DNA from 2 places in the Methylomonas sp. MgM2 genome. Region 2 is predicted to be linked to the other one. Evidence: riboswitches for the same ligand, from Rfam matches in the RefSeq annotation. Region 2 holds a riboswitch; the other holds the start of a gene.
What was found. A riboswitch is a leader RNA that binds a small molecule or an ion and turns the genes downstream of it on or off. The one in region 2 is predicted to bind cyclic di-GMP.
Positions count from the first base shown of each region.

Region 1: linked by a shared signal. The riboswitch ahead of ACW73I_RS12900 (VPLPA-CTERM sorting domain-containing protein) and the one ahead of ACW73I_RS16855 (hypothetical protein) in region 2 are both predicted to bind cyclic di-GMP.

Region 1 is NZ_JBSYXO010000015.1:89,388-92,812, reverse strand. It holds gene ACW73I_RS12905 (TonB-dependent siderophore receptor) at 1-921, shown strand, start outside; cyclic di-GMP riboswitch class I at 1,644-1,722, shown strand; gene ACW73I_RS12900 (VPLPA-CTERM sorting domain-containing protein) at 1,867-2,736, shown strand; gene ACW73I_RS12895 (VPLPA-CTERM sorting domain-containing protein) at 2,845-3,425, shown strand, end outside.
Region 2 is NZ_JBSYXO010000025.1:43,771-47,195, forward strand. It holds gene ACW73I_RS16840 (FHA domain-containing protein) at 1-573, shown strand, start outside; gene ACW73I_RS16845 (PilZ domain-containing protein) at 578-955, shown strand; gene ACW73I_RS16850 (hypothetical protein) at 999-1,289, opposite strand; cyclic di-GMP riboswitch class I at 1,734-1,824, shown strand; gene ACW73I_RS16855 (hypothetical protein) at 1,916-3,091, shown strand; gene ACW73I_RS16860 (hypothetical protein) at 3,169-3,425, shown strand, end outside.

The DNA.
Region 1 (3,425 bases), on a different contig from region 2:
TTGTCCAGGCCGGAGTTTTCATATGCATATAATGACCCGACCATAGCCTATAATAACTCGGTTGTCAGCAACACCACCTATGGTGGGTATTTACAACTGCAAAGTACACTGTTCAGACGTTTCCATTCATTGTTGAGCCTTAGACTAGGGGGTGTGGAAATCGATTTTCAAGACAAGGTCAGCATGGCGGAGGTCAACACTCAAATATTAAAGCCCTTACCGCGAATAGGCGGCGTCGTTGACCTTACGGATGATATATCTTTATTTGCCGGATACGGAGAAGGCATGCGTGGTCAACCCTATGTGAATTTTTCCGGCGCACCGTATCCGGAATTGTCCAAGCAGATCGAGGCAGGCATCAAATTCGACTTTTCCGGCCGGTTTAGCGGTCAGATGGCTGTATATCAAATAGAGCGCGATCACGTTGCGGTTAGCGACCCTACCAATCCGTTTCGCTCGATCGCTGCAGGCCGTCAGCGTTCCCAAGGCATTGAAACCGACCTGGTATGGCAACCCAACGATTCGGTCGGTGTGTTGGCTAACTATGCGTACACCCAGGCCGAATTTTCCGACGCGTTGGCCGGAGTTCCATCTGGTAACCGGTTACCCTTAGTGCCGGAATATACGGGCCGATTTTGGGCAAACTATCGTTTCCGGCAAGACGGTATAAAAGGTCTGAGCATTGGCTTGGGGGTTTACTTGAGCGCCGGTGCCTACTTGTCGAACAACAATCAGTTTAAAACCAGCGGTTATCACCGCTTCGATGCCGCGATTGCCTATGAAACCACACGATTCAAGTTGGCGACTTCGGTTAAAAATCTTACCAATCAAGACTACTTTCAGCCTTTCAATTATTTTGCTGGTCGAGTAGCGCCCGCCGATGGCATATCAGTTTATTTTTCTGCTGTAGTGAAATTTTAGGAAAGGAAACTTTGGGCTTCATGCCAGCGTAGTCAAAGCCGAAATGCGGGTTAGTTTTTCAAAAGCGGGTGCAATAATCCGGTTCCCTTGACTTGGTTAAACCTAAAAAGAGCAGTTTAATTAGGTTGAAATCTGCTAACCATATGATTTTAAAGTACTGAATTCAACTGCGGAGCGGTTGAAAGCGTCACCATTTTGATGAGTGTAAAAAAACCGTTGTTCTCAATGAATACAGCGATTTACATCATTCAAATAGCTTCAACTGCCGAATTTAGGTTAAACGGTCAATATCATTTATTCGTCGTGTTTACCTCGATTTATCCTGTTGACTGGTTTCCTAATCTGGAAACCGAGTACGTACTTTTTTTGCCGATAGCGCATTCATTCTCTAAGCAACAATGCGCCGTCATGGCTTCCTGCTGAGAAGTACAAAACTAAATTAAAAATCACAAATTTTTATGTCATTAAAATTCAATGACATATCCTTTTTTGCAAAGCAAACGCCATGTTTTTCAGATTTTTTTTCCGACGGCGGTAGTCATTTTTTTCGTTCGTACGGCTTAGTAGTAGAAGAGCGATCGTTTCGGTAAATAACTAAACATCAGAGATAACCGGAATTCTCTTCGCATAGTGCCGCCGATAACTAATATCTCTGGTAGTCGGTTAACGAAAAGGATATTCAATGCACGTTTCTCACGGATTAGAGCGAAGTCGTAGAAACATGGCAACCATGCCACATTCGTCGAGAGGCGGAGCCGGAAAGCCACGGGTCTTGGATGACGAGACAGCCGGGTTACCTTCAAAGTGCGGATAACTGGGACAAGCACAGTTTGGTTAGTTCAAAAAGTCGTTTAATGGCTGTTTGCAAGCTTAAATGATTTTGCCCCTTGTCTTTGAAGCTAATTGTCAACTTATGTCTAACGTAGCAACAATAAAAGGAAAAGTATGAAAACAACGAAGAAAACGAATAATTTCGCGCTGAACTCATCCGTCATAGCCGCAGCTATTACTATGGTGTTCGCTTCATCGGCAGCAAACGCGATTCCTGTCAGCGCCAGTACCGGAGGTACGTTTACTTTTAGTATGGATCGGGATGCCAATGCGATTCTCGCAGGCGGAACGGTTCAAGATCCGGGCTATTATTTGGCGCAGTATTTCGACGCCGCGGAATCCGATTATACGACCCTAGCAGCTGCCGACTTCCAGTTGCCAGCCGGTTCTCCGGAAGTATCTTCAGTGAATTTGGTTCACGATATAACGCCGGTGAGCGCGACGAATCCGACCGGTCAGGCCAATGGCCGTTTCGTAAAATCCACTACTCCTGATTTCTCTATTGAGTCTGATACCTTAGTCGGCACGGGTACCATGGGGATGACCGGGGTTGAATCGTTTCTAGGTAATTTCGCCGGTTATTTGCTAACGGGCGATTGGTCCCTACGCTACAGCGTTGCGGGTCGGCAGTTTGCGTGGGAAAACTACGAAGTAGCCGGCACGCCGACTGGGTGGTATTTACAAAACAACATCAGTTTTTCGGCTGTCGGTTATGACTTAGGCAACTTGAACATGCTAGTGCTAGACGCAAACAATTGGCAACTGACCGGTGACTTGTTAATGAGCCCGGAAAACGCCGGTTTTCTGTTAGGTCCAGCTTTGGCTGACATGGGCAATTTTTGTTTAGGCGTTGGGTCGTATTCCGGATGTACCGCTCCTTTAACCCCGGCTGCGGTTCCAATTCCTGCGGCGGGATGGTTGTTTGGCGGCGGGCTAGCTAGTTTGCTGATGCGTATGCGCCGTAAATCCGCGCTGGCGGTTTAATGTCTAAATCTGTAATTGGATTTTTGTTTGATGATTTCGGAGGGGTTTTACAAACTCCTCCGAAACTTTACATCGATCGAATTATTAAACGTCTTCCGGTTAATACTTATGAAAAACTGTTTCTATTATTTCGGCCAAGCGCGCCACGGCACGTTCATTTTTTTTAGGCTATTCGGTGTTATTTTACTTATTCTTAGTGCATCAGAAATCAAAGCGGCAACCGTCGCTGGCGGTGATTTCGTCATGAATATCGATCGCGATGCTTTGATTGCCAATATTCATGTAGACAATTATCCGGATGAGCCGACCCCGGATTTTTCTATATGCTGCAGACCTTCTCTGTATGTCGAAGAATTTTGGGATGCGAGCGCGTTATCGAAAAACTTTGCTGAATTGCGGGATGAGAACACGCCCGATTTATATGACAATATTCCCGATGAAATACCGGCAACCAATCTGCAATTTGCGGTCAACGGTGCAACAATAGCGCCTAATCCGATAGGTCGCCAAAACCGTAGCACCACCCTCACATTCGACCCTTCTGATTTGACCGGTTCGGTAGCTGGCCGTGTGGGCTTAGCCGGCGTCATTCGCTTTCGTATCGATGTAGATCCTCCGACCAATCGAGTTTTAGCAGGCGATTATACCCTCGAATACCATCCTGAAATGGAGGACCAAGCACTCGGGCG
Region 2 (3,425 bases):
ATCGGGCGTGACGATACCAACGAGTTAGTGGTGGATAGCTTGGCGGTAGCACCAGTACATGCTGTTGCGGTAATTAAGGATGGCGCCTGCATGATTAAGCAATTGAACGAGAAGTTTCCATTGTTGGTCAACAATCAGCCGGTTAAGCAATGGAGTCTGCAAAATAACGATGTTATCAACGTCGGTAAGCATTATATTCTTTACAATGCAACCGAGTTTTTTATCGGAGTAACCGGTCCGTCTGAAGCGGGGTCTGCCGAAGATCCGGAATTACAAGCTCTGAACGAAAAGTTGGATAGCGTTTCGAAACAGCAAGAAGGGAAGTTGCAAATTATGGACGGCCCCCATATCGGACGGATTCTGACGCTTAAGAAAGCAATGACCCGGTTGGGACATCAAGGCTCCGGTGTAATCGTAATTTCCAGGCGTAAGGATGGTTATCACCTATCCGCGCTACAGGGACATGACGGCTTGAAACTTAATTATCAACCTTTAGGCGATAGAACCGTATTATTGCAAAATAATGACGTCATCACGGTCGACAACACGCCGATGCAGTTCTTCAAAGAGTGATGCCGTGTCGGAATGTGCGCTCGAAGAAAAACGCAATTTCCAACGGTTTGTTTACAATGCAAAAGCGATCCTGGTCGGCGATGAATTCACCTTTCCTTGTCGCATTATTGATATGTGCCTGAAAGGCTGCCTATTGGAGTTCGAACGGCCTTGGTCCGGATCGGCGGGCGACTTTTACACGCTGATACTTGGCTTATCGGAAAAAGTTTTTATCAATATGCAACTTCAATTTGCCCACGGACAAGGAAAGCAAATCGGATTCAAATGCAACCGCATCGATATTGATAGTATGACCAGCTTGCGCCGGTTGGTGGAACTCAACTTGGGCGCTAGCGTTATGTTGGAACGCGAACTTTCGGCTTTGGGCAAATTGAAGAAGTAAATTTATCGATAGAAACGGAAAACGTTCGCTGTTCCGACAAAGGCTATTTGATCGTCTGTGTCGCTGTTTCGCCGTTCCATCCTCGATTTCTATCCACCCATTTCATGCTTAGCCAATACCATAGCGTCATCGGCAGCATCATTGCAAACCAATCCCAATCATCGATTAAGAAAAGCTTGCCGATCCATGGCGTATCTAAAAAGAACATGCTCCATGGAATGCAATACAAACTGAATAGCAAGCTACTCCAGATCAATAGCAAAGCGCCTTTTCGAGTTTCTATGCTAGATAAAGCGAAAAAAACCCAAAGAGGCATATTGTTGTCTTTTTGCATGTAACATCCCTTGGTAATGAGTTCAAAGTTAGCTCGCTGTAAAGCATATATGGTGCCATTTTATCAGGGATATTTTATAAACGGCTCTCATTTTTGCAATTAATTTCCTAAGAAATCGGCTTAATAGTATGCGGACGGCCTAAACCGTAGTGCCCTTTTCGCTTGGATTTTCGAAAAAAATAACGTTAGGGTTTGGTAGCGGTTTAGATGACTGATAATTGTCTTATTGAGCTTAATTAAGGCGTATAACTTAATATTTTTTATTAAATAACATAGATTAATTAAAAAAATAGGGTATTTAGCATATTAGAGGATATTTTAATTCATTGATTCTGACTGTTATACTGGGTTTTGGTGTGAAAATTGATATAACTCATTGGTTTTTTACGGTTTTCTCAGAAATGGACGAGGCGGACAACGGACGGTCTAGGTTGAAGTTAACCGAATAAACCATGCCACACCCGTCGCGAGGCGGGGCCGGAAAGCCACGGTTCTTGCCAGTAATAAATATGAACAAGAAAGCCGGGCCGCCTCTCGATTGTGATGGAGAGGGCCGCAACCAGGTCAGCACCTGCGTTGGGGACATCACTATTTAATCATACGTTAAACAGTGAAGAGGATCGAAAATGAAGAAAAACAAATTACTTGGCATTGCAGCAGGCATCGCAGCAGCGCTGGCTATTACACCATCGGCCCATGCGCATCAGTATTACAATCTAACCGGTGTTGGCGCTGTAGGTTCCGCCGATTCAGCGATTGGCTTCGGCATAGCCAACAGCATCAACGGCACCGATGGCGTATCCGCCAATTCCAACGGCACCAACCGCATCGCAAATGGCACAAACACCTACGATCCGCTAAATCCTGGCGTCAATAACCTGATACCCGGTACCGGCACTGCCGCTACCACGGCTACTGAAATTCCCGGTAATCTGCCTTATATGTGGTATTCCGGCCAACACAGCACAGCGTTGGGCGTGACCAAGCGTGAACATTTTACCGGTTCGAGTGTAACCGACAACACAGGTAATATGTTGAGCGGATTGAGTTCTACAGCGGCAAACAATACCAGCTTGACGCTGCCGAATGGTACGGTGCTGAATGCCCCTGCCGGCACAAACTGGGGTACCAACAATACTTCCAGTTTATGGAAAACGTATAACGACAAAAATACCGGTTCCAACGCTGCCACTTGGGGCACCACCATGGTCGATCTGCCGGCGAACGGCGATCATCCTTATTTAGCTGTGGCCGGCAATTCCACCGAAACCAGTTTAGGCCTGGATTATGGCTTGATTCACATCAGCTGTGGCGCCAATTCCGCAGAGGCCAACTGTGCGAGTGATGGTGACGTATTAACCACAATCACTATCCAAAACGATAGCGATTATGCCCAATATAATGGCTTGCTGGACGTGGCCTTGTATCGCAACGTTGACACCAGCCTGACGTCTGACCGCAACGCACTAGATACTTTCGGCGCTTCCGGTTTCCAAGGTTCCAGCCTGGGCGACGCCATCTGGACAGCCAGCATGAGCAATGTCGGTGACACTCTGTTTTATTCATTTATATTCAATCAGTCCGAGTGGCTGGCGACCGGTACGCCTGGTTATGAGACCAATGGCTTTTATACGCTGGTGATTGGCGCACATGGTGGTACTGGCGATGTAGCTGATGCCGTTGCTTATGATGTGCTAGTCACCACCTCGCCGGTACCGGTACCTGGCGCCGTCTGGTTGTTTGGAAGCGCTTTGGCTGGATTTATGGGCTTTGGGCGCCGTAAAGCTAGTGTTGTAGCTTAATTTCCACGTGTGGTTGCCGGCCCTGGTGCCGGCAATCGATTTGTTTTGGTGTAAAAATTTGAAGGGGGGACTTATCCATGACCTATCTTAATCTAAATAAATTGGCGTTGGCGGGCGTCATCGGCACCTTGCTGACGGCATCCGGAACCGTGAGCGCCCATGTCACCTATAACACCAACGGTGCGCCGGACAATTCAGACGGTTCCAATGCCGGGCCTTGGACCGAGGGTGATCCCGGATACACCGGCAATTTGCCTGCCACTTGGGTGGCGATGATTCATAACGCCGGCGGCGTAGCAAACTCGCAAACAGCGAGCTCCGCGGACGCGGGATT